2 linked regions of the Frondihabitans sp. PAMC 28766 genome follow. The main gene of each other region encodes a partner of the protein of the gene in region 2 in a complex. Links are inferred from orthologs where the notes say so. Each region holds a gene or a part of one and is shown on either strand. Other genes may lie near its edges.

The links.
Region 1: sucB (region 2) and AX769_RS15150 share a complex: the UniProt entries of both Escherichia coli proteins name them as parts of the 2-oxoglutarate dehydrogenase (OGDH) complex. The link is inferred for Frondihabitans sp. PAMC 28766 from one-to-one orthologs.

What each region holds. Positions count from the first base shown.
Region 1 is NZ_CP014513.1:3,173,114-3,185,118, reverse strand. Bases 7,606-11,910 are described here. They hold AX769_RS15150 (multifunctional oxoglutarate decarboxylase/oxoglutarate dehydrogenase thiamine pyrophosphate-binding subunit/dihydrolipoyllysine-residue succinyltransferase subunit), read right to left. Parts: upstream 11,583-11,910; coding sequence 7,806-11,582; downstream 7,606-7,805. Other genes in these bases: AX769_RS15145 (GuaB1 family IMP dehydrogenase-related protein), read left to right, coding at 11,728-11,910. In the rest of the region: AX769_RS15195 (sensor histidine kinase KdpD), read right to left, coding at 1-303; AX769_RS15190 (response regulator transcription factor), read right to left, coding at 303-983; AX769_RS15185 (permease), read left to right, coding at 1,143-2,387; rsgA (ribosome small subunit-dependent GTPase A), read right to left, coding at 3,465-4,568; aroA (3-phosphoshikimate 1-carboxyvinyltransferase), read right to left, coding at 4,601-6,034; AX769_RS15165 (sigma-70 family RNA polymerase sigma factor), read left to right, coding at 6,131-6,796; AX769_RS15160 (anti-sigma factor), read left to right, coding at 6,793-7,038; AX769_RS15155 (GNAT family N-acetyltransferase), read left to right, coding at 7,070-7,510; more of AX769_RS15145, read left to right, coding at 11,911-12,005. UniProt on the Escherichia coli protein: E1 component of the 2-oxoglutarate dehydrogenase (OGDH) complex which catalyzes the decarboxylation of 2-oxoglutarate, the first step in the conversion of 2-oxoglutarate to succinyl-CoA and CO(2).
Region 2 is NZ_CP014513.1:2,786,635-2,802,732, reverse strand. What follows is about bases 9,760-12,747. They hold sucB (2-oxoglutarate dehydrogenase, E2 component, dihydrolipoamide succinyltransferase), read right to left. Parts: upstream 12,026-12,747; coding sequence 10,493-12,025; downstream 9,760-10,492. Other genes in these bases: lpdA (dihydrolipoyl dehydrogenase), read right to left, coding at 12,079-12,747; AX769_RS13420 (hypothetical protein), read left to right, coding at 9,760-10,487. In the rest of the region: AX769_RS13460 (glycosyltransferase), read left to right, coding at 1-1,029; AX769_RS13455 (glycosyl hydrolase), read left to right, coding at 1,022-2,563; AX769_RS13450 (UDP-glucose/GDP-mannose dehydrogenase family protein), read left to right, coding at 2,617-4,059; AX769_RS13445 (SDR family oxidoreductase), read right to left, coding at 4,238-4,978; AX769_RS13440 (TetR family transcriptional regulator), read left to right, coding at 5,071-5,625; AX769_RS13430 (RDD family protein), read left to right, coding at 7,684-8,112; AX769_RS13425 (DUF4191 domain-containing protein), read right to left, coding at 8,198-8,926; more of AX769_RS13420, read left to right, coding at 9,051-9,759; more of lpdA, read right to left, coding at 12,748-13,452; AX769_RS13405 (leucyl aminopeptidase), read right to left, coding at 13,558-15,054; AX769_RS13400 (proteasome assembly chaperone family protein), read left to right, coding at 15,160-16,086. UniProt on the Escherichia coli protein: E2 component of the 2-oxoglutarate dehydrogenase (OGDH) complex which catalyzes the second step in the conversion of 2-oxoglutarate to succinyl-CoA and CO(2).

The sequences.
Region 1 (12,005 bases), 380 kb from region 2 along the record:
GCTCACGAGCCCGGCGAAGACCACGGCGCCGATGCCGAGGATCACGAGCGCCTGCAGCACGTCGGTCGAATCGACGTAGACGTGCGGGCCTGTGCTGTGGTCGTTGTCGATCTGCTCGCGCGGCTGCGCCTGGTGCAGCAGGAAGACGATGGCGATGACCACGATGCCGAGCACGAGCACCGCGGAGGCGAGCATGATCTGCCAGCCGATCGACCGGGAGGCGGCACGGGTGGCCAGCGCATCCTGATCCTGCGTTCCCTGGCCGTGCCGGAGCGACGGCCCTCGGCGTCGAACGACGGCCATCACAGGGTGCCCAGTCGGTAACCCCGATTGCGGATGGTCAGCACGACCTCTCTGTCGGTCTTGCGGCGCAGATAGTGCACGTAGGTGTCGACCGTGCCGGGTTTCTCACCGGCGGGGAAGGCGACCCGCAGGAGGTGTTCGCGCGAGAAGGTGCGGTCGGGCTCGCGGGCGAGCACCCCGAGCAGGTCGGACTCGCGCTCGGTGAGCACGATGTGGTCGCCGTAGGGCGACGAGAGCACGTGCTCGTCGGGGGCGAAGCGCCAGCCGCCGATCTGGATCCAGACGCCTGATGCGCTGAACGTGCGGGTGAGGGCTCGCAGGCGCGCCAGCAGCTCGTCGAACTCGAACGGCTTGACGAGATAGTCGTCCGCCCCGGCGTCGAGGCCGTCGACGCGGTCGCCGACCGTGCCGAGGGCCGTCAGCATCAGGATGGGCGACGTGACCCGGCCGCGACGGAGGCGCTCGACGATGCCGAGCCCGTCGATGGAGGGCAGCCGGCGGTCGATCACCAGCACGTCGAAGTCACCGTCGAGGCCTGCGACGAGGCCGTCCCTCCCGTCGACGTGACGCGTCACGTCGTAGACCTCGGCGAGCACCTCTTCGATGAGAGGGCCGAGCGCAGGGTCGTCTTCGATCAGGAGGAGACGAGGCCGCTGCGCGAAGGAATGTTCAACGCCCATGGTGCGAGGCTAGCGGAGCGGAGAGGGACGACATCGAGGTAAGTGTGCCCGGTGCGCGCCCAGAATGGGCCAAGACCGCGACGGCTCCTTCTGGCGGGTATACCCTCGGGGGTATCTCGTCGCACTTGCGCTCGAGTTCCGAGACATCAGGAGGTGGGCGTGTTCGTCCTCGACGCAGCGCTACGCGCACTGGTGGCGGCCGGATCGATGGGGTGGGAGATCCTGTGGCCCCTGATCCTCGGCTTCACCCTCTCGGGCGTCATTCAGGCGGTGGTCCGCACCGAGCGCATCACGAAGCTGCTGAACGACGACTCGCCGCGGGCGCTCTCGGTGGCCACCGGCCTCGGTGCACTGTCCTCGTCGTGCAGCTACGCTGCCGTCGCGCTCGCCCGCGCGCTCTTCCGCAAGGGCGCGTCGTTCTCGTCGGCGATGGCCTTCGAGATCGCCTCGACCAACCTCGTCGTCGAGCTCGGGCTCATCCTCGCGTTCGTGCTCGGCTGGCAGTTCACGGTCGCCGAGTTCGTGGGCGGGCCGCTCATGATCCTGCTGGTCGCCCTCGGCTTCCGTCTCTGGATGCGCGGCAAGGTCGCCGAGTCCGCACGCGAGCAGGCCGATCGCGGCCTCCCAGGATCGATGGAGGGCCACGCGGGCATGGACATGTCGGTCGGAGGCGACCAGGGCTTCTGGCGACGACTCTTCTCGAGGCCGGGAATCGTGTCGACGTCGCAGTACTTCGTCATGGACTGGGCCTCGGTGCTGCGCGACATCGTGATCGGGCTGCTGATCGCCGGCTGCTTCGACGCGTGGGTGCCGAAGGTGTGGCTCCAGACCGTGTTCGCCGTGCACGACCCCGGCGTGGCGTTCGTGATCGGGCCGCTGGTCGGGCCGATCCTGGCCGCCGTCAGCTTCGTCTGCTCGGTCGGCAACGTGCCGCTGGCCGCGGTGCTCTGGAACGGCGGCATCTCGTTCGGCGGTGTGATCAGCTTCATCTTCGCCGACCTCATCATCGTGCCGATCATCATCATCTACCGTCGGTACTACGGCGGGCGCGCGGCCTTCCGCATCACGGCGATCTTCTACGGCGCGATGGTCGTGGCCGGCTACCTCGTCGAGATCGTCTTCACCCCGCTGCACCTCGTGCCGCGCGAGCGCGACGTCACGATCGTCGACGCCGGCGTCTCGTGGAACTACACCACCTGGCTCGACATCGGCTTCCTCGTGATCGGGGCGCTGCTGCTGATCGTCTTCGTGCGCTCGGGCAGCTGGTCGATGCTGTCGATGATGGGCGGGGCGCCGGACGCGGGGCACGATCACGGGGAGATGGGGCACGAACACGGGGGTGTGTCGCACGACGAGCCGAAGGCGGACGAGACCCCGCACGATCACGCCGGCCACCATCACTAGCCCGTCTGCCGGGCTGGCTCCGGCCGGCTGACGTCGAAAGGGCGCAATCGCATCGCGAGTCGGCCCCGGCCATGCGTCTTCGCCCTCTCCGCACCGACGACCGCCGGCGAGCCTCAGGTGTGGGGGAGAGCGATCGCCTCGACTACAGCGGGGTGCAGGATGCCATTGGTCGCCAGGGCGGACCCGTGCCAGATCCCGTCCCGCCGTCGATGCCGCCGAAAGAGCCCCCGGCCTCGATGACGATCGGGTACAGCGCCGCCATGTCGTACGGCTGAAGGTCGAACTCGCCCGAGATGTCGATCGCCCCCTCGGCGACCAGCATGTACGACCAGAAATCCCCGTACGCCCGGGTGCGCCACACCTGCCGCGCGAGCGACAGCAGCTGCTCGGTGCGCCCGGCCTCCATCCAATACTGCAGGCCGCTGTAGCTGAGGCTGGCCTCGGCCAGGGTCGCGACCGCGGAGACGTGCAGTCGGCGGGGCTCCGTGCCCGATCCTGCCTCGAGCGCGAACGCGCCGCCGCCGGACGTCGCCCACCAGCGCCTCTGAAGAGCCGGGGCGCTCACGACGCCGACCACCGGGACACCGTCGACGACGAGAGCGATGAGCGTCGCCCACACGGGCACGCCGCGCATGAAGTTGGCGGTGCCGTCGATCGGGTCGACGATCCACTGGCGCTGCGGCTGGGCGGTGACGCCCTCTTCAAGTGAGCCGGACTTGCCCGACTCCTCGCCGAAGAAGGCGTCGGTCGGGCGCTCGGATGCGAGGACCGCGCGGATCCTGCCCTCGACTGCCCGGTCGGCGTCGGTCACGTGCGTGTGATCGGCCTTGAGCGACACGTCGAGGTCGGCCGCCCGGTAGCGCGCGAGGCTGATCGCGTCGGCCTCGTCGGCGAGCCGGAGGGCCAGCGCGAGGTCGTCGGCGTGGCCGGTCACGGGGCTGTCTGCAGGCGTGGAAGTCACCCCGCCAGCGTATCGAGCCTCGGGTGGCGCCGAAGTCGCGCTTCGGCCGCTCGGAGTGACGAGAGGCAGGATGACCTGCGATCTCGCGGCGCAGGCAACGGGCGAGGGCCGACGGCTCAGCCGGTGACGGCCCCGCCCTTCGACTCGATCAGCGACAGCAGCGACTCGAGCCGCTCGCGCCCGATCGTGCCCAGCTCGCCGTCTTCGACGCGGTCGACGATCTCCCAGTCGTGCGCCTCGGTCAGCGGGATGCCCGCGGGGGCCTTGTATGAAGCGGGCACGCCGGCTGCCTCGCGCTCGGATGGCGAGGCGGGCAGGATGGCGTGCGAGGCGAACGACCGCAGGATGTTCTCGGGGTCGACGTGCCCGAGCCCGAACGACCGCACGCCCGGCGTGTCGATGATCCAGCCGCCCGACGGCACCTTGAACGAGACCGTGGACGACGACGTGTGACGCCCACGCCCCGTGACGGTGTTGACGACGCCGACGGCGCGGTTCGACCCGGTCAGCGCGTTGACGAGGGTCGACTTGCCGACGCCCGAGTGGCCCACGGTCACCGTGACGTGATCGTCGAGCACGGCGCGCAGCCCCGCCAGCTCCTCCTCGGAGAACCGCGCCGACGACGACGTCAGGATGCGCAGATCCAGACACGAGAAGTGGGCCGCGAACGGCGCAGGGTCGGCCAGGTCGGTCTTGGTGATCACCAGGATCGGCTCGACTCCGGCATCGAAGGCCGCCACCATGTAGCGGTCCACGAGTCGCGGTCTCGGCTCCGGGTCGGCCGCGGCCACGACGATCAGCATCTGGTCGGCGTTCGCGACGATCACGCGCTCGACGGCGTCGGAGTCGTCGGCGCTCCGCCGCAGGAGCGTGGACCGCTCGTGCACTCGGACGATCCGAGCGAGCGAGCCCTCGTCGCCGCTCGTGTCGCCGACGAGGTCGACCCGGTCGCCGGTGACGACCGACTTCTTGCCGAGTTCGCGGGCGCGGGTCGTCGTGATCTCGCGCTCGTCGGGGGTGCCGGCGTCCATCAGCACGCCGTAGCGGCCGCGGTCGACGGTCCAGACCACGCCCTCTTCGGCCTCCGAGTAGGCCGGGCGCTGCTTCGTGCGGGGCCGGTTGCCCTTTGGGTTCGGCCTGACGCGCACCGACGACTCGTCGTACTCGGAGTACTCGCCCTCGTCGTCGCCCGTATCTGAACCGTCGTCCCACCAGCTCATGTGGCCGGGCCCTCCACCAACAGCACCGGCGCCTACAAGAACCCGAGCAGGCTCGTGTCGGCCGGGCTCACGCTCACGGTGCGTCCGAGCATCGCCGTCCACAGCTCGACGAACTGCGGCAGCGTCTTCGACACGACGCGCACGTCGTCGAGTTCGACGTTCGGCACGGCGAGCCCGATGATCGCGGCGGCATGGGCCATGCGGTGGTCTTCGTAGGTGCGCCACTGGCCGGCGTGCAGCGGTGAGGGCTCGATGTGCAGACCGTCCTCCAGCTCGGTGACGGCGCCGCCGAGTGCGTTGATGTCATCGGCGAGAGCCTTGAGGCGATCGGTCTCGTGGCCGCGCAGGTGGCCGATACCCGTGATCGTGCTGGGCTCCGACGCCAGCGCCGCGAGAGCGACGAGCGCGGGCGCGAGCTCCCCACCGCGTGAGAGATCGAGGTCGACGCCGGGCAACGATCCGCCGCCGATGAGACCCGCACCGCAGTCGACGGTGAGCGTGTGGCCCTCACGGGTGACGGTTGCGCCCCAGAGCGGCAACAGGTCTTCGAGATCGCCGCCGACCTGGGTGGTCTCGGCCGGCCAGTGCGGCACCGACACCCGGCCACCGGCGACGAGGGCTGCGATGAGGAAGGGAGCGGCGTTCGAGAGGTCGGGCTCGATCGTGACATCGCGGCCCAGGATCACCGACGGGGGAACGGCCCAGACACCGGGCTCGGACGAGTCGACGGTCACCCCGCGCTCGGCCAGTGCGTCGATGGTCATCTCGATGTGCGGCAGGCTCGGCAGCGTCTCGCCGGTGTGGCGGAGAACCAAGCCCGCGGTGAACCGCGGCGCGGCCAGCAGCAGACCCGAGACGAACTGGCTGGAGGCGGACGCGTCGATGCTGATCTCGCCGCCCTCGATCGCCCCGGTGCCGTAGAGGCTGAACGGCAGAGTGCCGCGGCCGTCGTCCGAGACATCGACGCCGAGAGCGCGAAGCGACTCGATGGTGGTCTTCATCGGGCGGCGGCGGGCGTTCACGTCGCCGTCGAACGTGACCGGCCCCCGGGCCAAGGCGGCCAGGGGCGGCATGAAGCGCATGACCGTGCCGGCGAGGCCGCAATCGACCGACGTCCCGCCGGTCAGCTCACCCGGGGTGACGAGGAGGTCGGGGCCGAATGCGCTGCCGTTCGGCACCTCGTCGATCGTCGTGCCGACGCTCTTCAGCGCCTCGACCATGAGGGCGCTGTCACGCGAGTGCAACGGCAGGCGCAGCAGGGAGGGGGAGTCGGCCAGAGCGGCCAGGACGAGCTCGCGATTGGTGAGCGATTTCGATCCTGGCAGCGACACCGTCGCCGTGACCGTGCCGCTGGCGCTGGGCGCGACCCAGAAGCCCTCGTCGACAGTGGCCTTCTTGACGGTCTCGCCGCCGCCGCCGTCGTCGTAGGGGCTGAACTCGGGGTCGGAATACCTGAATACCTGCATCGGTTGTCAAGGGTAATGCACGCCTATCCAGGAGGACCCGTGGCAGCTGTGATGACACGACCGGCTCCGACTCTCGCTCAACTAGAATCGGTGCTGATGAGCACCCCCACTGATGCAGCGCCCGACGACCTGACGCCGACCGAGACGACCCCCGAGGCCAAAGCCGCGGAGGCGACTGAAGTGCGAGCGCTCTTCGAAGAGCAGGCGCTGCCGTTCATGGACCAGCTCTACGCCGCGGGCATGCGTATGACGCGCAATCCGGCCGACGCCGCCGACCTGGTGCAAGAGACGTACGTCAAGGCGTTCGCCGCCTTCGCGCAGTTCACGCAGGGCACGAACCTGAAGGCCTGGCTGTATCGCATCCTGACCAACACGTTCATCAACACCTACCGCAAGAAGCAGCGCGACCCCTACCAGGGCACGATCGACGAGCTCGAAGACTGGCAGATGGGCGGTGCCACCAGTGCGACGCTCACCACGACGTCTCGCTCGGCCGAGGCCGAAGCCATCGACCACCTTCCCGACAGCGCCGTCAAAGACGCGCTGCAGAAGGTGCCCGAAGACTTCCGCCTGGCTGTCTACCTGGCCGACGTCGAGGGTTTCTCGTATCAGGAGATCGCCGACATCATGAAGACTCCGGTCGGCACCGTGATGAGCCGACTTCACCGAGGGCGTCGCCTGCTTCGCGACCTGCTCGGCGACTATGCACGCGAACGCGGCATCGCCGTGCCCGCACCGACCACGAAGGGCAGCAAGAAATGACCGACTGCGGCTGCGACAAAGCCAAGGCCGAGCTCGAAGAGTACCTGCACAACGAGCTGGCCCGCGACGACGCGCAAGACATCCGTGAGCACATGGCGGGCTGCGCCGACTGCTCGAGCGAGTTCCACGTCAACGTGGTCATGACCGAGGCTGTTCAGCGCGCCTGCCGCGAGACGGCGCCCGAAGACCTGCGCGTGCAAGTGCTGACGAAGCTCCGCGATCTGCAGGCCACGCACCGCTGACGGCCACGGGGTTGTGCGGTAGCGTCGCAGCATGACTGCCACCGTGGAGCCTCTGGGCCCGGCGACACCCGACGACCTCTCCGACCTCGTGCACCTGCTCGGACTTCTCGGCTATGCACTCGATGCCGACCAGATGGCGACGCGCCTCGGTCGTCTCGATCCGGCGGCAGGGTACGAGACGTGGGTCGTGCGCGACGCCGACGGCAGGATCTCGGGGGTCGCGGGAGGCCATGTGCTCTGGGCCTACAACTCCGACCGCCCGGCTGCGCAGCTGATGTTGCTCGTGGTGCGCGAAGACACCCGCCGCGACGGGGTCGGCTCTCAACTGCTCGGCCACTTCGAGGCCTGGGCGCGAGCGCACGACGCTGCGACTCTTGCTGCGGTCTCGGCTGCAGCCCGTGAGACCGCCCATCGCTTCTACCAGAAGCGCGGCTACCACGCCGCCGGCAGCGCCTACAGCAAGATCGCCTGACCCCTTCCGTCCCCTCCCGCCGTCCCGCCCGCCCGTTTTACCTATGGGTGAAGCCCTCCCGCACAGAAGTAACTATGCGGAGAGGGCTTACCTATAGGTAGAACGGGACCCGGCCCGCGCCCGTTTTACCTATGGGTGAAGCCCTCCCGCACAGAAGTAACTATGCGGAGAGGGCTTACCTATAGGTAGAACGGGACCCGGCCCGCGCCCGTTTTACCTATGGGTAAAGCCCTCCCGCACAGAAATAACTATGCTGAGAGGGCTTACCTATAGGTAAAATGGGTGGGGGGCGGGGCTAGAGGGTCAGGGCGCGGTCGACCAGGTCGGTGAGCTGAGCAGCACTCTTCTTGGAGGAGCCGGCGGCCGGGGACGCCGAGGCGGGGCGCGACGCGACCGTGATGGTACGGCCGAGCGCCGGTGCCAGCTCGAGTGCGACGAACGGCCAGGCACCCTGGTTCTCGGGCTCCTCCTGAGCCCAGAGCAGCTCGGCGTTCGGGTAGCGGTCAAGGACGGCCTTCACCTCGGCGGTGGGCAGCGGGTAGAGCTGCTCGAGCCGGACGAGAGCGATCTCGTCGGTGATCCCGCGCTTGTCGAGCTCGGCCTGCAGGTCGTAGTGCACCTTGCCGGAGTGCAGCACGATGCGCTTGGTGGCCTCGGGGTTCTGCACGCGCGTGCAGTCGAGCACCGGCTCGAACCTACCCGACGTGAAGTCGCTCACGTCGCTCGTGGCCCCGCGGAGACGCAGCATCGCCTTCGGTGTGAAGACGATCAGCGGGCGACGAGGCCGGGCGTAGGCCTGGCGGCGCAGCAGGTGGAAGTACGACGCCGGGGTCGACGGGCGAGCCACGGTCATGTTGTTCTCGGCGCAGAGCTGCAGGTAGCGCTCGATCCGGGCCGACGAGTGGTCGGGGCCCTGGCCTTCGTAGCCGTGCGGCAGCAGCAGCACGACGCTCGACCGCTGACCCCACTTCTGCTCGGCGCTCGACACGAACTCGTCGATGATCGTCTGGGCGCCGTTGGCGAAGTCGCCGAACTGCGCCTCCCAGAGCACGAGAGCATCGGCGCGCTCGACCGAGTAGCCGTACTCGAAGCCCATGGCCGCGTATTCGCTCAGCAGCGAGTCGTAGATCCAGAGCTTCGCCTGGTTGTCGGTGACGTTCTGGAGGGGGATCCACTCCTGGTCGTTCTCTTTGTCGTGGAGGACGGCGTGGCGCTGCACGAAGGTGCCCCGCCTCGAGTCCTGCCCGGCGAAGCGCACCGGGGTGCCCTCGGTGAGCACGGAGCCCAGCGCGAGCAACTCGCCGAACGCCCAGTCGATCTGGCCGGTTCGGCTCATCTCAGCACGCTTCTTGAGCAGCTGCATGAGCTTGGGGTGCACCGTGAAGCCGGCGGGCGGGTTGTCGAAAGCGTCGCCGATGGCGTGGATCAGGCTCTCGTCGACCGCGGTGTCGAACGTGTCGGATGCCGACGAGTCGTCCTGCTGGGCGGCGGGCCGCTCGAGGTCGGCCACGGCGCCGCCGTCGTCGGTGATGACGGGAATCGAGCCGGTCTGTGCGGCGTGCGTCTCGGCGAAAGCCCGCTCGAGGCGGTCCTGGAAGTCGCGGTGCGCCTGCTCGTACTCTTCGTCGGTGATGTCGCCACGGCCGACGAGGGCCTCGGTGTAGAGCGTGCGGACACTGCGCTTGGCGTCGATCAGCGAGTACATCAGCGGCTGCGTCATCGACGGGTCGTCGCCCTCGTTGTGACCGCGGCGGCGGTAGCAGATGAGGTCGATGACGACGTCGCGCTTGAACTCCTGGCGATAGGCGAAGGCGAGCTCGGCCACGCGGGCGACGGCCTCGGGGTCGTCGCCGTTCACGTGGAAGATCGGCGCCTGGATCGTCTTCGCGACGTCGGTCGAGTAGATCGACGTGCGCCCCTCGCTCGGCGACGTGGTGAAGCCGACCTGGTTGTTGATCACGATGTGGATCGTGCCGCCGACGCGGTAGCCGCGGAGCTGCGACATCTGCATGGTCTCGACCACGATTCCCTGGCCGGCCATGGCGGCGTCGCCGTGGATGAGGAGGGGCAGGACGCCGTAGGCGAGCGGGGCGCCGCGATCCTGCTTGGCGCGCACGATGCCCTCGAGCACGCCGTCGCCGGCCTCGAGATGCGACGGGTTCGCCGCGATGTAGACGGGGATCTTCTTGCCGGCGGCGCTCGTGAACTCGCCCTCGGTGCCGAGGTGGTACTTGACGTCGCCCGAGCCCTGAACGGTCTTCGGGTCTTGGGTGCCCTCGAACTCGCGGAAGATCTGGCCGTAGGTCTTGCCGGCGATGTTGGTCAGCACGTTGAGGCGACCGCGGTGGGCCATGCCGATGGCGACCTCTTGGAGACCGGCCGAAGCGGCGTCCTGGATGATCGTGTCGAGCAGGGAGATGGCCGACTCGCCGCCCTCGAGGCTGAAGCGCTTCTGCCCGACGTACTTCGTCTGGAGGAAGGTCTCGAACGCCTCGGCCTCGTTGAGTTTGCCGAGGATGCGCATCTGCTCGTCGTGGGTCGGCTTCGTGTAGGGCACCTCGACGTGATCCTGCACCCAGCGGCGTTGCTCGGGATCTTGGATGTGCATGTACTCGATGCCGATCGTGCGGCAGTACGAGTCGCGCAGGACGCCGAGGACGTCGCGCAGCAGCATCGCTGGCTTACCACCGAAGCCACCGGTCACGAATTCGCGGTCGAGGTCCCAGAAGGTGAGGCCATGACGCTCGATCTCGAGGTCGGGGTGGGTGCGCTGGCGGTATTCGAGCGGGTCGATGTCGGCCATCAGGTGGCCGCGGACGCGGAAGCTGTTGATCAGCTCTTGCACGCGGGCGGTCTTGCCGACGCGCTCGGCGAGGTTGACGTTGATGTCGGGGTTCCAGCGGATCGGCGCATAGGGGATGCGGAGCGCCGCGAAGATGCCGTCGTAGAAGCCCCGTTCGCCGATCAGCATCTCGTGCACGATCTTGAGGAACTCGCCGCTGCCCGCGCCCTGGATGACACGGTGGTCGTAGGTCGAGGTGAGCGTGATCGTCTTGCCGATGCCGAGCTCGACGAGGGTCTTGGGAGCGGATCCCTGGAACTCGGCGGGGTACTCGAGGGCCCCTGCGCCGATGATCGCGCCGGCGCCTTTCATGAGGCGGGGCACGCTGTGCACGGTGCCGATGCCGCCCGGGTTGGTGAGCGAGATGGTGTTGCCGGCGAAGTCGTCGGCGGTGAGCTTGTTGGCGCGGGCCTTCTTGACGATGTCTTCGTAGGCGGTGAGGAACTGCGCGAAGGTGAGGCTCTCGGCCTTCTTGATGCCGGGCACCAGGAGGGCGCGCGTGCCGTCGGGCTTCGGGATGTCGATGGCGAGGCCGAGATTGATGTGCGCCGGGGTGACGACGCTGGGCTTGCCGTCCACGACGTCGTAGAAGACATTCTGGCTCGGGAACTCTTTGAGGGCCTGGACGAGGGCCCAGCCGATCAGGTGGGTGAAGGAGATCTTGCCGCCGCGGGCGCGACGCAAATGGTTGTTGATGACGATGCGGTTGTCGATCATCAGCTTGGCCGGGACGGTGCGGACGCTCGTGGCGGTCGGCACGGTGAGGCTGGCGTCCATGTTGGTCGCGAGGCTCTTCGACATGCCGCGCAGGGGCTGCACGACGTTCGTGGGCTCGGCGGTCGGCTCTTCGGCCGACTTCTTGGCGGCGGCCTGCGGTGCGTCGGCGGGCACCGGCTTCTCTTTCGGGGCGACCGAGGTCGTGCGGGCGGCGACCACGGGGGTCGTGCCGGTCGGGGTCGTGGCCGAGGCCGGTGTCGGAGGTGTCGACGCCGCGGGCGCAGCGGGCGCCGGGGCGGCAGCTGCGGGTGAAGCGGTGGAGGACGCGGCCGGCGCGTCATCGGCCGGCTTGTAGCTCTCGAGGATCGGCCACCACGACTTGTCGACCGAGTTCTTATCGACGACGTACTGCTCGTACAGCTCGTCGACGAGCCACTCGTTCGCTCCCCAGTCCTCGCTGTCAGAACTTGCTGCTGCGCCCTCGTCGGTCGTCCCGGTCACGTGGCTAGTCACAGCCGATCGCCCACTCTCCGTTGATTGTTGATCAGTGATGGGCTTCCGCTGCCCACACCATGTCAAGACTAATCGCTTCGCGCTGGGAGATGTGGGACGACTACGCGACAGGATCGCGCGTTCGCGGAAGGCATAGGTTGTCAGCATGAGGTTCTACGAGACCACTCCGACGCACGATCTGACCTACTCCGACGTGTTCCTCGTGCCCAGCCGATCGGGTGTCACGAGCCGTCTCGACGTGTCGCTCGCGCCGGGCGACGGCACCGGGGCCACCATCCCGATCGTCTCCGCCAACATGAACTCCGTCACGGGGCCGAGACTCGCGGCCACCCTCGCCCGCCGCGGCGGTCTCGGCGTCCTGCCCCAGGACATGCACCTGCAGGATCTCGACGCGGCCATTCGCTGGGTCAAAGACCAGCCGGT
Region 2 (16,098 bases):
AGCCGCGCGCTCTACTCGATGCCGGCGCAGAGCGTCATCGGCCAGATCGGCTGCCTCCCGGGCCGCACCATCGCCTTCCGCCGCGACATCCTCGTGCGCGTGATGGACAAGTTCATGACCGAGAAGTTCATGGGCGTCTTCCTCGAGGTCTCCGACGACCGCACGCTGACGAACCTCACGCTCAAAGAGGGCTACCGCACCGTCTACCAGTACACGTCGCTCGTCTACACGGACGCCCCGCTGCAGATCAAGAAACTCTTCAAGCAGCAGCTGCGCTGGGCTCGCGGCAGCCAGTACAACACCCTTCGCATGATGCCGTGGATGCTGGCGCACGCCCCGATGCTCGCGTTCTTCTTCGCGATGGACATCGTCCTGCCGTTCGTCCTCCTCGGCGTCGTCGGCGGCTGGATCTTCGACGGCCTCACCCACCGCGGCACGAACCTCTACATCGGCATCCTGCACGACTACGGCTTCAAGTCGGGCGTGATAGCGATCGTCTGCCTGATGATCGCCTCGTCGGTGCTCAGCATGGCCATCCGCCAGATGCGGCACCTGTCCGAGAAGCCGGGCGACTTCTTCCGCCTTCCGGTCTTCATCATCGTGTCGACGTTCTTCCTGATGCCGATCCGCATCCTCGGCTTCTTCCGCATGGGCCACTCGGCCGGCTGGGGCACCCGGGCGGGCGCCTACACCGGCGGCGTCGTCACCGAAGAGGTGCACGACGTGGTCGAGCAGCGCGAGCTGGAGTCGGCAATCACCGGCATCGACGACCTCGAGGCCCAGTTCGACGAGGGGCGAGCCGCATTCGACGGCAGCCAGGGCGAACCCTCGATCGACACGCTCTTCGACTTCGGCACAGCCACCGACCCCGAGCAGGGCACCGTGCTCGTCAAGAGCCGCCGCAGCGCCCGCGCTGTGAACGCCCCTGCACCTCAGGCGCCACCGCGCCGAAGGCTCAACCCCAAAGCCGGATGGCCGTACCTCATCGGTGCTGCGATCCTCGTCCTGGAGGCTCTCTTCATTGTCTGACCACACGTCTAGCCGCTACGGCGAGACCCTGATCACCCCGTTGAAGACAGGGGCGTTCTGGTCCACCGGAAAGCGCAACACCCGCCGCACCGCCATGGGCGCCACTGCGATCGTCGTCCTGCTCGCCCTCATCTCGATGATCGTCTGGCTGTCACCGAGTGACAGCCCGGTGCGGAAGCTCGTCGGCGACGCCGTCAAGCCGATCTCGACCAATCAGCAGCTCAAGACCGAGAAGTCCAACCTGCTGAGCCAACTGGTCTCGATGAAGTCGACGATGTCGACCCAGACGGCCAAGCTCACCTCGCAGCAGACCCAGCTCAACGCCGCCCTCGGCAAGGCCAAGGCCCTCCAGGCGTCGCTCTCCAAGGCGAAGGCCGCCGAGTCGAAGGCCGAGGGCCAGGTCGCGTCCTACAAGTCGCAGCTGGCCGCAGGATCCCACGGGTCGGGTGTGTCGTCATCGATCGCCTCCTCCGGTGACGCGACCACCACCACGCCGGCATCGGGTGTCACTACCGCGCCCCCGCCGGCCACGACCAAGCCCAACGGTCCGGTGGCCGTCCAGACGCCTTCGCTCGCATCGATCATCAACCCGACGTCGCGCTACTTCGGCCTCTACACCGATCAGTCGCCCTTCAGCTTCTCCGACTCCAACGAGGTGGCGAGCGACGTCGGTGCAGAGCCGAACGTCAGCGGCTACTTCCAGGGGTTCGACGCTCCCTTCCGCGCCGACGCCGTGCAGTCGTCGTGGGCGAAGGGCGAGCTGCCGATGATGACCTGGGAGACGCAGCCTTCGGTCAACACGCCCGGCCAGGACCTCACGGCATACTCCCTGGCGAACATCACCAAGGGCAACTTCGACGCCTACATCACTGCCTACGCCAAGGCGATCGTCGCGAACGGCCAGCCCATGGCCATCCGCCTCGACCAGGAGATGAACGCGAACTGGTACCCCTGGGGCAACGGCACGAACGGCAACACCGGCGGGCCGGAGTTCGTGGCCATGTGGCAGCACGTACACGACATCTTCCAGGCCCAGGGAGCCAACAACCTGGTCGCGTGGGTCTGGGCGCCGAACCGCGTCAACAACCTCAGCGCGACGTCGGGCTTCCAGGAGGAGTCCTACACGAAGAGCTTCTACCCGGGCACGAACTACGTCGACTGGGTCGGAATGTCGGCCTACCTCCGCCCGCCCTACTCGAGCGGTGAGACCTACTCGTTCGACCACACCTTCACGCTCACCCTCAAGCAGCTGCGAGACATCGCACCGGGCAAGAAGATCATCCTCGCCGAGATCGGAGCCAGCGAGATAGGCGGGCAGAAGTCGAAGTGGATCACCGACCTGTTCCAGAACCTGTCCCTCCCGGCCAACAGCGACATCATCGGGTTCGACTGGTTCAACCACACCGTCACCTCCAGCACCAGCGGCATCCAATACACGAACGACTGGCGGATCAACTCGTCGTCGTCGTCGATCGCCGCCTTCAAAGCCGGCATCGCCCGCAAAGACATCGGCTACGACCTAGGCACCCCGTAGCCGGCCTTCGCACCACCGTTCCCACTTCATCTTTCATCTTTCAGGAGCACACCATGAGCACTCCCAAGAAGCCCACGAAGGACGCCACACCCGCCGTCGAGACCGCGAGCAGCCCTCCTGCCCCGGGCCTCAAGCCCGTGATCAGCGTCATCGGCACCGGCTACCTCGGGGCCACCCACGCTGCAGCCATGGCTGAGATGGGCTTCGACGTGATCGGCGTCGACACCGATCCGTCGAAGGTCGAGGCGCTGAGCGCCGGTCGCGTGCCGTTCTTCGAGCCCGGCCTGCCCGAGCTGATCCTCGAGCATGTCGGTACCGGCCGCCTGCGATTCACCAGCGACCTGGCCGACGCCGTTTCGGTGGCCGACGTGCACTTCATCTGCGTCGGCACGCCGCAGCGCCGAGGGAGCCACGCCGCCAATCTCAGCTACGTCGAGGCCGCCACCAAGGCCGTCGCAGAGTCGCTCAGCCACGACGGCATCATCGTGGGCAAGTCGACCGTGCCCGTCGGCACCGCCGCGCGCCTCCGCAAGCTGGTGGCCGACTCGAAGCCCGACGGCATCGAGACGCAGGTCGTCTGGAACCCTGAGTTCCTTCGTGAGGCTCACGCGGTGGAAGACACGCTCACCCCCGACCGCATCGTCTTCGGCGGCACCGACGCCAAGAGCGAGGCGATCCTGCGCGAGATCTACGCGGCTCCGATCTCGACCGGCACGCCCGTCATCTCGTGCGACCTGGCTACCGCCGAGCTCGTCAAGGTGTCGGCCAACGCCTTCCTCGCCACGAAGATCTCGTTCATCAATGCGATCTCCGAGCTCTGCGAGGTCGCCGGCGCCGATGTGCGCGTCTTGGCCGACGCGCTCGGCCATGACGACAGGATCGGGCGGAAGTTCTTGAACGCCGGCCTCGGCTTCGGTGGCGGCTGTCTCCCCAAAGACATCCGCGCCCTCATGTCGCGGGCGAACGAGCTCGGCGCCTCGCGCGTCGTCGGCCTCATGCAGGAGGTCGACGAGATCAACATGCTGCAGCGCCAGCGGGTCATCGACCAGGCGATCGACGCGTGCGGGGGCTCCGTGCTCAACCGCAAGCTCGCGATCCTGGGCGCCGCGTTCAAGCCCGACACGGACGACGTGCGCGACTCGCCCGCCCTGAACGTGGCCGCCGCCTTGCACCTTCGTGGGGCCCAGGTACTCGTCGTCGACCCCGAGGCGTCGACCACCGCGCAGCGCAGCTTCCCGACTCTCTCGTTCGCCGACAGCATCGACGAGGCCGTCACGGACGCCGATGTGGTCCTGTTGCTCACGGAGTGGCCCGTCTTCGTGAACGCAGACCCCATGCACCTCGCCGAGCTCGCTGCGAACCCCGTCGTCCTCGACGCCCGCAACGCGCTCGACAGCGAGGTGTGGTCGGCTGCCGGCTGGGAGGTGCGACCGCTCGGCGGCCGCACCGTCGCCCGCCAGCGCCGCGTGCTGGAAGGCTCTGCTCTGCCCGCCTGAGTGTCGCTGCCCGCCTGAGTGTCGCTGCCCGCCTGATCCCGCGTCAGGCTCCACCAGCCGGAGTGCCGTACCCGCGGAGGGGTGCGGCGCTCCTTTGGTCTGCCGGCGCTTACCTTTTCGGCACGTCCTGACCGCCCAGGGGATCAGATTGCGCCGAAAAGGTGAGGGTCGGGAGGGGTCAGCCCTGGGCGGTCGAGCGGATCACGATGTCGCCGACGTCGACGTTGGCCGGCTGTTCGATCGCGTAGAGCGCGGCGCGGGCGATCGCCTCGGGTGGGATGGCCATGGCCATCTGGTCGGCCAGAGCGGCCCGCGTCTCGGGGTTCGAGATGGTGTCGGTGAACCCCGTGTCGATCATGCCCGGCGAGATCCCCGTGACCCGCAGATCGGCGCCGGACTCTTGGCGCAGGCCCTCGGTGATGGTGCGACCGGCGTTCTTGGTTGCCGCGTAGACCGCCATCGTCGGGACGATCTTGATGCCCGCCGTCGACAGGATGTTGACGAAGTGCCCGGCCTTCTGGGCCCGGAAGACGGGCAGCGCAGCGCTTATACCCCAGAGCAGACCCTTCACGTTGATGTCGACCATGTCCTCCCACTCGTCGACCGCAAGGGCGTCGAGCGGGCTGATCGGGCCGATGCCCGCGTTCGACACCAGCACGTCGAGCCGGCCGAACCGCTCTTGCGCGAGGTCGACGAGCGCCTGGACGTCCGTGCGGCGCCGTACGTCGGTGACGATCGATGCGGCATCGCCGCCTGCGTCTCGGATCCTGCCCTCGAGGTCGTCGAGCTTCTCTTCGCGGCGCGCGCCTAGCACGACCTTCGCGCCCTTCGAGGCCAGCAGGATCGCGATCGACTCGCCGATCCCGCTGCTCGCGCCGGTGATCGCCACGACCTTGCCGTCGATTCCGTCCGTGCTCATGAGTCTCCTTTTCGCGGCCGGTTTGTGACAGCCGCTGTCGCAATTCTACGCACATTGCGACAGCGGCTGTCACAAATCGATAGGCTGACGTCATGGGACGCCGACCGACCGACGCCGCCGACCGCCTGCGAGCCGCCGCGGTCGAGTTGTACACGCGCGACGGCTTCGCCTCGACCACCGTCGAAGCCATCGCCGTGCGCGCGGGGCTGACCGAGCGGACGTTCTTCCGCTACTACGCCGACAAGCGCGAAGTGCTGTTCGGCGGGTCGGACGAGTTGGGCGACGTGCTCGCTCGTGCCACTGCCGAGAGGGCCGCCGACGAGCCCGTCCGGGAAGCCGTCCTCGCCGGTCTCGCCTGCGTCGTCGCCGACCTGGCGCCGCGGCGCGACGCACTCGTGGTGCGCGAAGCAATCGTCTCGGGCCGCCCCGAGCTGCGCGAACGAGAGCTGGCGAAGCTCGCTTCTTGGGCGGCGAAGCTCGAGGCCGCCCTGCTCTCGCGCCGGTCTTCGCCGATCGAGGCCGCGGTCGTCGCGGCCTCCGCCGTCGCCGCTCTCAACGTCGCCGCGCAGCGCTGGCTCGCCGACGGCGCCGTCGACCTCGCCGACGCCCTGGACGAGGCCGTCGCTGCCCTCCGTCTTCTCGCCTGACCCTGGTGATCCTGCCGCCCCTGGTCCTTCCGCCCCGGGTCCCTCCGCAGGCTGGGCCCAGCAACCCCTTACCTTTTCGGCACGCCCTCACCGCCCGGGCGTTCCGGCTGAGCCGAAAAGGTCAGGCTCAGATGCTCGTGGAGAGAACGAGGGCGCCGCTGCGGAGGAAGTGCGTTGGGGGGGAGGGACTTTCGTGGTCGGCCGACTCTCGGGAGGAAGTCTCTCGGGAGGATCGGCCATTTCGGGAGGAAGCGGCGATAAGACTTCCTCCCGCCGCGCTCCGCAGCGGCTTAGGTCCTCCCCGTTCGTAGATGGGCCAGCAGATCTCCTCCCGCAAAGGCCGCAGTTCCTCCCCAAGAGCAACATCCTCCCGGGGGCAGCGCGGCTCTAGGGTCACCGTGGCCCGGGCCCGGAGACGACGACGGCCCCGCCCTCCGGGGAGGGCGGGGCCGATGATCCGGCGGCAGCGGGGCTTAGACGCTGAAGTACATCTCGAACTCGAACGGATGGGGACGCTGCGCCATGGGCAGAATCTCCTTCTCGCGCTTGTACGAGATCCACGTCTCGATGAGGTCTTCGGTGAACACGTTGCCCTTGGTCAGGAACTCGTGGTCGTCTTCGAGGGCCAGCAGCGCGGCATCGAGCGAAGCCGGGACCTGGGGATGTTCTTGGCCTCTTCGGGCGGGAGCTCGTAGAGGTCCTTGTCGACGGGCTCGTGCGGCTCGATGCGGTTCTGGATGCCGTCGAGCCCGGCCATCAGTTGAGCGGCGAACGCCAGATACGGGTTCGACGCCGCGTCGGGCACGCGGAACTCGATGCGCTTGGCCTTCGGGTTCGTGCCGGTGATCGGGATGCGGATGGCAGCCGAGCGGTTGCCGGCCGAGTAGACCAGGTTGACGGGAGCCTCGAAGCCCGGGATCAGGCGGTGGTACGAGTTGATCGCCGGGTTCGTGAAGGCGAGCACCGACGGAGCGTGCTTGAGCAGGCCGCCGATGTACCAGCGGGCGATGTCGGAGAGACCGCCGTAGCCGTTCTCGTCGTAGAACAGCGGCGTGCCGCCGTTCCACAGCGACTGGTGGGTGTGCATGCCCGAGCCGTTGTCGCCGAAGAGGGGCTTCGGCATGAAGGTGGCGACCTTACCCCAGAGCTCGGCGGTGTTCTTGACGATGTACTTGAACTTGAGGATGTCGTCGGCCGCGTGCACCATCGTGTCGAAGCGGTAGTTGATCTCCTGTTGACCGCCGGTGCCGACCTCGTGGTGGGCGCGCTCGAGGATGAGGCCCGATTCGATCAGCTTGAGGCTGATGTCGTCGCGGAGATCGGCCGTCTTGTCAACGGGTGAGACGGGGAAGTAGCCGCCCTTGTAGGGCGTCTTGTTGGCGAGGTTTCCGCCCTCTTCGGCACGGCCGGTGTTCCAGGCGCCCTCTTCGGAGTCGACCGAGTAGAAGGAGCCGTTCTGCTTGACCTCGTAGCGAACGTCGTCGAAGACGTAGAACTCGGCCTCGGGGGCGAAGAACGCGGTGTCGGCGATGCCGGTCGAGGCGAGGTAGCGCTCGGCCTTCTTGGCGACCTGACGCGGGTCGCGCGAGTAGAGCTCGCCGTTTCGGGGGTTGAAGATGTCGAAGACCAGGATCAGCGTGCGCTCGGCCCGGAAGGGGTCGACGTAGCCCGTGGTGACGTCGGGGATGAGCTGCATGTCGGACTCGTGGATCGAGGCGAAGCCGCGGATCGAAGAGCCGTCGAAGAGCTGACCGACGGAGAAGAACTCCTCGTCGACGGTCGAGGCGGGGATGTTGAAGTGCTGCTGGACACCGGGAAGGTCGGTGAAGCGGATGTCAAGGAACTTGACGTCAGTGTCCTTGATGAACTTCAGCACCTCGGAAGAGTCTGTGAACATACGCGAGGATCTCCAATGGGCGTGGAACGTGGGCGAAAGCGGGACGCCTCCAGTCATGAGGCTATTGAGGGGCCGTTTCGGCCCCGTGACACCAATGTTTCGAGGATGTTACGGGTCGCCCTCGACCGGGCGTCTCATACAGCGTCGATAGGCTCGTCATCATGTCCAGCTCCGCCCCGCCACCCTTCCCCGACGCCCCCCGAGAGCGCCCGCCGTGGCCGGGTCACGATCTCGGCCTGCCTCAGACCGGCCCGCGCTCCATCGCGAGGTTCGGGCGTCGGCTCATCGCCATCTTCATCGACTGGGCGATCGCCGTCGTCATCTCGATCGCCTTCTTCCACTACAACTCGTTCGCGACGCTGGGAGTGTTCTTCGTCGAGCAGGCGCTGTTCCTCATTCTGATCGGCGGCAGCCCCGGGCACCTGATCGTGCGGCTGCGCCTCGTGCCGGCGCGCGGTGGTCGCCTCGTCTGGTGGAAGCCCCTGATCCGCACGTTCCTGCTCTGTCTCGTCGTACCGGCGGTCATCTACGACCGCGACCAGCGCGGGCTGCACGATCGCGCCGTCGACACCTTTCTCGTCAGAATCTGACCCCATCAGGATCCGACCTGGTTGCTGAAACGCAGAACGCCGCTGCTCCCGAGAGAGCAGCGGCGTTCGTCGTGTGACGGGTCGATCAGCGCGGTCGGCCGGAGCGCACGCGCATCGGGTCGACGCCCTTGGGGATCGGCAGCTTGTTCTGACCGAGCGAGTCGAGGCGGTTCGACACGGCGAGCACTTCGTTGCGCCCGATCATGTTCTTGTTCTTGACGCGGTTCATCCGCGAAGCCAGCTTGTGCAGGGGGATCGAGTCGGCATCCGGGCCGACGCTCAGCACGGTGATCGCCACGCCGGGGGTGATGCGCGCGACCTTGCGCTTCTCCTCCTCGACGATCTTCGAGGTCGCCCCGCGGGTGCCCTCGGTGACGAGCACGACGCCGGGTCGTCCGACAGCGCGATAGACGGCGGCCTGGCTGCGACCGTTGACGGCGACCGGCATCTCGCTGGCGCGCCACTGGCGGCGGAGGCCACTCTTGAACACCGCGCCCACGGCACCGGGCTGCCCCTCGATCTGCGAGTAGGCTGCGCGCTCGGCCAGGCGGCCCAGCACGACCATGAAGAGCAGCACGCCGGCCATGACGCCGACGATGATGTAGAGCACCATGTTGATGATGGTCGAGCGGCCGATCGTGAACGCCAACGCGAGACCGATGATGACCGGAACGGCGAACGCCGCGATCATCCACCAGATCGCCGTCGAGTCGGATCGGCGGGTCATATTGAAGACCTGCCACATCTGCTTCAAGCGGCCGGGCTCTTTTGCAGGGGTCGACGACGAGCTCTCTGCGGGTGTGTTGCGTGCCATGGTCTCTAGGATACGGGCATACCGGCCCAGTCGACTCCTCCCCAGGTTCGCCATGAGCGCAGTACTCCACAGATCGCGCCTCAGGCCCGCGCCAGCGAGTGCCTGATCCGGCATCATTCGGCGCATGCCTGCCCGTTCGACCGTCGGCCGCCCCGGCCTCCTCCTCGCCCAGAGCCCGCGCCTCCGCGTGCTCGAGTGGCTCCCTGCCGCGCTGTCCGCCGTCGATGCGGCGCAGGATCCGACCTGCGTCGCGCTCCATCCGGGCGACGGAGGCCGGCAGCGGGCTCTCGCCGTGGCGGCGGCGCTCGCCTCGCTCGACCACCCGCACGTCGTGTCGCTTCGGGGCGTGGTCGAGACGGGCGAGGGTCTCGGCATCCTTCTGCCCCAACTGTCGGTCGGCACCGCCGAGTCATGGCTCGCGACCCGCGGGAGGGTCTCGGCTGGCGAGGCGGTGACGCTGCTGGTGCCGCTGCTGCGCGCGCTGCGGCACATGGCCCACCGGCGGCTCGACGGGGTGACTGAGATCGACCTGACCGCTCGGCTCGGGCTCGATCAGGTGCTGTTCGACGTTCGGGGTGCTCCGGTGCTCGTCGGGCTGCGCGCTGCGCCCGCTCGCGGGCCCGAGCGACTCGTTCGGCCTCCCGGCGGTGCCCGAGGGGCTGCCGCACGACTCGTGCGGCCTGTGCTCGACGCCACCGGGGGTGGTGACGCGGCGACCATCGAGGCGCTGCGTGAGCTGTGTACGCGAGCCGCCGGGGGAGACCTGCCCGGGGTCGACGAGTGGATCGAGGCCGTGTTCGAGCTGGCGCCGCCCTCGCCGCTGAGCGGTCTCCCGCGGCGCCCGGCGGCGGTGCCTGCCGGGCCGCCCAGTGAGGTGCAGCTGGGCGCCTCCCTCGACTCGGGCGGAGCATCGTCGAGCGCGTCGCCCGGGCTGTCGTCTCTAGGCTCGTCTCGGCTCGTCTCGGCACTGCTGGGGCCGGGCGGTCTGCTCGCTCGGCTTCGACGATCCGCTCGCGAGGTGCGCCCTCGAGCGTGGGTGACGGCAGGCGCCCTCATGGCCTCGGCGATCGGGGCGGTGGTGCTGCTGTCGGGGCCCACGGGCTCGACCGGGGCGAGCACGCCGGCCGCCGCCATCCCTTCCGCCTCACCCGACCCGCCGACCGTGGCCGGTCAGAGCCGGCCGACGAGCACCCCGAGCCCGGCATCCACCCGATCGCCGAGCGGCGATGGCGCCGTCCTCTCCGGCGACGACACCGACCGCGCCGTGAAACTGCTCGTGACGCTCCGCGCCGCGTGCCTCAAAGCCCTCGACGCCGACTGCCTAGCCGGCGTCGACCAGCCCGACTCGCCGCTTCTGGCGCAGGATGCCGAGGCGGTCGCGTCGCCCGACCATTTCGACGACCTGCCGCGCGAACTGTCCGTCGGGGCTGTCGTCAACCGGCTCGGCGACTCCTCGCTCTACGCGGCGACCGGGCCGGACGACCGACCGGCCTCCGTTCTCGTGACGAGAACGGAGGCCGGTTGGCGGCTGCGGAGCATCGCTCCCAGCGGCGATCAATGACTGATCTAGATGCCGAGCTTGCCCTGGAAGTCGCCGCCCTCGAGGCGGTTCTTCACCGCGACAAGGAAGCGAGCGGCGTCAGCGCCGTCGACGATGCGGTGGTCGTACGACAGGGCGAGGTACACCATCGAGCGGATCGCGATCGACTCCGAACCGTCGGCCGTGATGACCACCGGCTTCTTGACGACGATGCCCGTGCCCAGGATGGCGACTTGGGGTAGGAACACGACGGGGGTGTCGAAGAGCGCCCCGCGCGAGCCCGTGTTGGTCACCGTGAAGGTGCCGCCCGAGAGCTCGTCGGGGGTCAGCTTGTTGTCGCGCGTGCGGCCGGCCAGGTCGGCGATCGAGGCGGCGAGCCCGGCGAGGTCGAGCGTCGCGGCGTTCTTGATCACCGGGGTGAGGAGGCCGCGCTCTGTGTCGACCGCCATCGAGACGTTCTCGGTGTCCGGGTAGACGATCGAGTCACCGTCGACGGTCGCGTTGAGCTTCGGGTAGGCCTGGAGGGCCTCGGCCGCGGCAAGCGTGAAGAACGGCAGGAACGACAGCTTGTTTCCGGTCTTCGCGAGGAAGTCGCCCTTCACGGCGTCGCGGAACTTCGCGACCTTCGTGACGTCGACCTCGACCACGCTGGTGAGCTGGGCCGTCTGCTGCATCGACTCGACGGCGCGCTGCGCGACGACCTTGCGGAGGCGCGTCATCGGCACCGTCGTGCCACGCAGGTCGGAGACGGGCAGCGGCTCGTACTTCGACGCGACGGCAGGAGCCGACGCGGCCGGTGCGGCAGCGGGCGTCGCCTTGGCGGCGGCCTCAGCGGCTTCGAGGACGTCCTCCTTGCGGATGCGACCGCCGACGCCGCTGCCCGAGACGGTCGACAGGTCGACGCCCTTCTCGTTGGCGAGCTTGCGCACCAGCGGCGTGACGTAACCGACGGGGCCGCCAGCAGCTGCCGGGGCGGGAGCGGCGGGCGAAGCGGGGGCGGGAGCAGCAGGAGCGGCCGGGGCGGGCGCGGCCGGGGCAGCAGCGGCAGGAGCCGGCGCAGCGGCGACAGGAGCCGGCGCGGCGGGGGCCGCGGGCGCGGGGTCGACGCCCGGAGCCGGAGCCGGGGGAGCAGCCTGGGCGGCCTCCTCGGGTGCGGGGGCAGCGGACGACGGCACCTCGGCGGGAGCCTCGTCGGCCGGTGACGGCGTCTCGTAGCCCTCGGAGTCTTCGCTCGACTCGGCGGCGGGCTGGTCGTCCGTGGAGGCGGGGCCGGTGGCAGGCGCCTCGGCATCGGGGGCGGAGTCGCTCGAGCCGGCGCCGGTGCCGTCGCCGATCTTCACCAGCGGAGTGCCGACCTCGACGGTCTCGTCTTCGGGCACCAGGATCTCTTCGATCACACCGGCGACGGGCGACGGGATCTCCGTGTCGACCTTGTCGGTGGAGACTTCGAGCAGGGGCTCGTCGACCTCCACACGATCGCCGACGTTCTTCAACCAGCGGGTGACCGTGCCCTCGGTGACACTCTCGCCGAGTGCCGGGAGGTTGACGGATTCGCTCATCAGGGGGACTCCTTTAGAAAACTGTTCTTGTGTGGGGAAGTGAGAAGACTGTGTTACATCGCGTGCAGGGGCTTGCCGGCCAGGGCCAGCATCGCCTCGCCGATCGCCTCGTTCTGGGTCGGGTGCGCGTGGATCAGCGGCGCGATGTCCTCCGGGTAGGCCTCCCAGTTGACGGTGAGCTGTGCTTCGCCGACGAGCTCGCCGACGCGGGCGCCGATCATGTGGACGCCGACGACCGGGCCGTCGACGACGCGGACGACCTTGACCGAGCCGGCCGTGCCGAGGATCGAGCTCTTGCCGTTGCCGGCGAGGTTGTAGTCGTACGACGAGATCTTGTCGGCACCGTACTTCTCGGTGGCCTTCGCCGTGGTGAGGCCGACGGACGCGACCTCGGGGTCGGAGTAGGTGACCTTGGGGATGTTCGCGTCTTCGATGACGACGGGCGAGAGCCCGGCGATCTCTTCGGCGACGAAGATGCCCTGCTGGAAGGAGCGGTGGGCGAGCTGGAGGCCGGGCACGATGTCGCCGATGGCGTAGACGCCTTCGACGTTGGTGTGGAGGCGCTCGTCCGTGAGGACGAAGCCGCGGTCCATCGTGATGCCGACCTCGTCGTATCCGAGGCCCTGGGTGACCGGGCCGCGCCCGACCGCCACGAGCAGGATGTCGGCGTCGAAGGTCTTGCCGTCTTCGAGCGTGACGTGCACGCCGCTGTCGTCCTGCGTGACGCTCTGGAAGCGGATGCCGAGCGAGTAGTTGATGCCGCGCTTGCGGAAGGCGCGCTCGAACTGCTTCGACACCGACTCCTCCTCGTTGGGCACGAGGTGCGGGAGCGCTTCGATGATCTGGACGTCGGAGCCGAAGGACTTCCAGACGCTGGCGAACTCGACGCCGATGACGCCGCCGCCCAGGATCGCGACGCGCTGGGGGATGTAGTCGAGCTCGAGAGCGTGCTCGCTCGTGATGACGCGGCCGCCGATCTCGAGGCCGGGCAGGCTGCGCGAGTACGAGCCGGTCGCCAGGATGATGTTCTTGCCGGTGATGGTGTCGTCACCGACCTGGATCGTCGAGGGGGACGTCAACTTGCCTTCGCCGGCGATCGTCGTGATGCCGCGCGCCTTGACGAGGCTCTGCAGGCCCTTGTACTTGTGCTCGACGATGTCGCGGCGGTACGTCGTGACGTTCGCGATGTCGATGCCGTGGAAGTCGGTGTTGACGCCGTACTTCGCCGACTCGCGCGACACGTCGGCCACCTCGGCGGTGTGCAGCAGGGCCTTCGTGGGGATGCAGCCGCGGTGGAGACAGGTGCCGCCGACCTTGTCCTTCTCGATCAGGGCCACCGAGTAGCCCAATTCACTGGAACGCAGTGCCGCGGCATATCCGCCGCTGCCTCCACCGAGAATGACGACGTCATAGTTCTGCTCTGACACCCAGCAACTCCTTCGTGCGATCGGTCAGGACGGCGGCCGGTTGTCGGGCCGCGCACCCCTGCCAAGAAGACGGATTTTCCCGCCTCCATTACCCTAGTACGCCGCTCAGAACGCGGAGGCCAGGTCGATCAGGGTGCGCACAGTGATGCCGGTCGCGCCCTTGGTCGTGAAGCCGTAGCCTCCGGCCTTGTTCTCGCTCGGCCCCGCGATGTCGAGGTGGGCCCAGGGGATCAGCTCGTCGGTGCCCACCTTCTTGCCCACGAACTCTTTCAAGAAGACGCCGGCGAGCAGCATGCCCGCGGCGCTGTTGCCAGGCGTGGCGTTGACGAGGTCGGCGACGTCCGACTTGAGGCGTTGGCGCAGCTCGGGCGCGAGCGGCACCCGCCAGAACGGCTCGGACGCGGCGTCGGCCACTTCGACCACGCGCGGCGCGAAGTCGTCGGTGCCCATCACACCGACGTAGCGCATGCCGAGCGCGACGACCTGCGCGCCGGTGAGGGTCGCGACGTCGATGATCGCATCCGGTTGCTCTTCGGACGCGGCCGAGAGGCCGTCGGCGAGCACGAGACGCCCTTCGGCGTCGGTGTTCGTCACCTCGACCGTGGTGCCGTTCTTGATGGTCAGGACGTCGTCGGGTCGGATCGGATCGGCCCCGAGCATGTTCTCGGAGATGCACAGCCACGCGGTCAGCCGCACCGGCAGGCGCAGCTCGGCGGCGGCGAGGGTGACGGCCATGACGGTGGCGGCGCCGGTCATGTCGTACTTCATGCCGACCATGCTGCCCGCGGGCTTCAGCGACAGCCCGCCGGTGTCGTAGGTGATGCCCTTGCCGACGAGAGCGAGGTGCTTGGTGGCGCCCTCGGGCGAGTAGGCGACCTTGACGAGGCGGGGCGGGCGTGCCGAGCCCTGCCCGACGCCGACGATGCCGCCGAACCCCTGCTCGCGGAGCTCGTCGCCCTCGAGGACGGTCACCGTGACGTCCTTGCCCTCGGCGAGACGCACGGTCGCATCGGCCAGCGCTGCCGGCGGCAGGTCGATCGGAGGGGTCGTCACGAGGTCGCGGACCGTGTGCACGGCCGTCGCGACCGCTGCAGCCCGGGCGACCACGGAGTCGGCAACCGCCGTCTCGGTGAGAAGGACGACGTCGCTGACGGCGGCCTTCGAGTCGGCAGCCGACGCGTGACGGTACGAGTCGAAGGCGTACGCGCCGATGGCGGCGCCCTCCAGCACGGCCAGGGCCTCGTCGTCGCCCGACACCGGAAGGGCGAGCGCGACGCGAGCCTGCCCGGCCAGCTGGCGGGCGGCGGATCCTGCAGCGTAGCGAAGCGTCTCGACCGAGGGTGCGCCCCCCAGACCGATGAGAGCGACGGAGGTGCTCGCCGGCAGGTCGGCACTCCCGAGCGCCCCGGCCGGCAGCCGCGTCAGCTCGTCGCGGCCCCCGGAGACGCCGATGGCCGCGAGCTGCGCCTGCAGATCGGGCGCGTCGGCCAGAAGAGTCGGGGCGTCGGCCCCGCCCGTGGCGGGCACGACGCCGAGGACGAGCACGTCGGCGGGGGAGGAGAGATCGACGGGGGCGAGCACGGATAGCTGGGGCACTGTCATGGCATCGATGCTATCCACCGAGCGGACGGTCCCCTCCCGCGATGTTCGCTGTCAGCATCCGACACGGTGGCGTGGCTTCGAGCCGCCGTGCCTAGCATTGAAGGCATGTCCGATCCTGCTGACCTGTACGAGCTAGAGCCGTCGGCCGACGGCATCCCGGCGGGGCTCCCGCTCGTCGCGGGCCTCACCGGCTTCGCCGACGCCGGCAGCACCGTCGCGCAGCTCACGCAGTACATGCTCGACACGCTCGACGGCGACGTCGTCGCGACGTTCGACGTCGACACCCTGCTCGACTACCGCGCCCGCCGCCCGATCATCACCTTCGACCAAGATCACATCGCCGAGTACGAGGCCTCGAGCCTCACCCTCTCGCTGATGAAAGACGAGATCGGCCAGCAGTTCCTCCTGCTGTCGGGCTTCGAGCCCGACTTCCGCTGGCAGCAGTTCACCGCGGCGGTGCTGCAGCTGATCGAGCGCTACGCCGTGAAGTCGACCACCTGGGTGCAGGCCATCCCCATGCCCGTGCCCCACACTCGCCCGCTGGGCGTCACAGTGAGCGGCAACCGCGTCGACCTGATCGAGTCGCTCTCGGTCTGGAAGCCGACCACTCAGGCTCCGGCGAACGCGCTCCACCTCGTCGAGCACAAGCTCGCCGCGACCGGCCATCCCACGGCCGGCTTCGTCCTGCTCGTGCCGCACTACCTCGCCGACACCGAGTTCCCCGACGCCGCCGTCGCCGCCCTGTCGAGCATCAGCGCCGCGACCAGCCTCATCTTCCCCACCGACCGTCTCCGCGACGAGGGCCGCGACTTCCTTTCGAAGGTCGATGAGCAGGTGCAGACCAACCACGAGCTCTCGCGTCTCGTGCAGACCCTGGAAGAGCGTCACGACACCTACATGGAGGGCAACCCGCTGCCGTCGCCGCTCATCGGCCTCGACGGCCAGGTGCCGAGCGCCGACGCGCTGGCGGCCGAGCTCGAGAAGTTCCTCTCGCGCCGCGGCGACGACGAGCCCGGCCCGTCGATCAGCTGACGACCGAGCGGA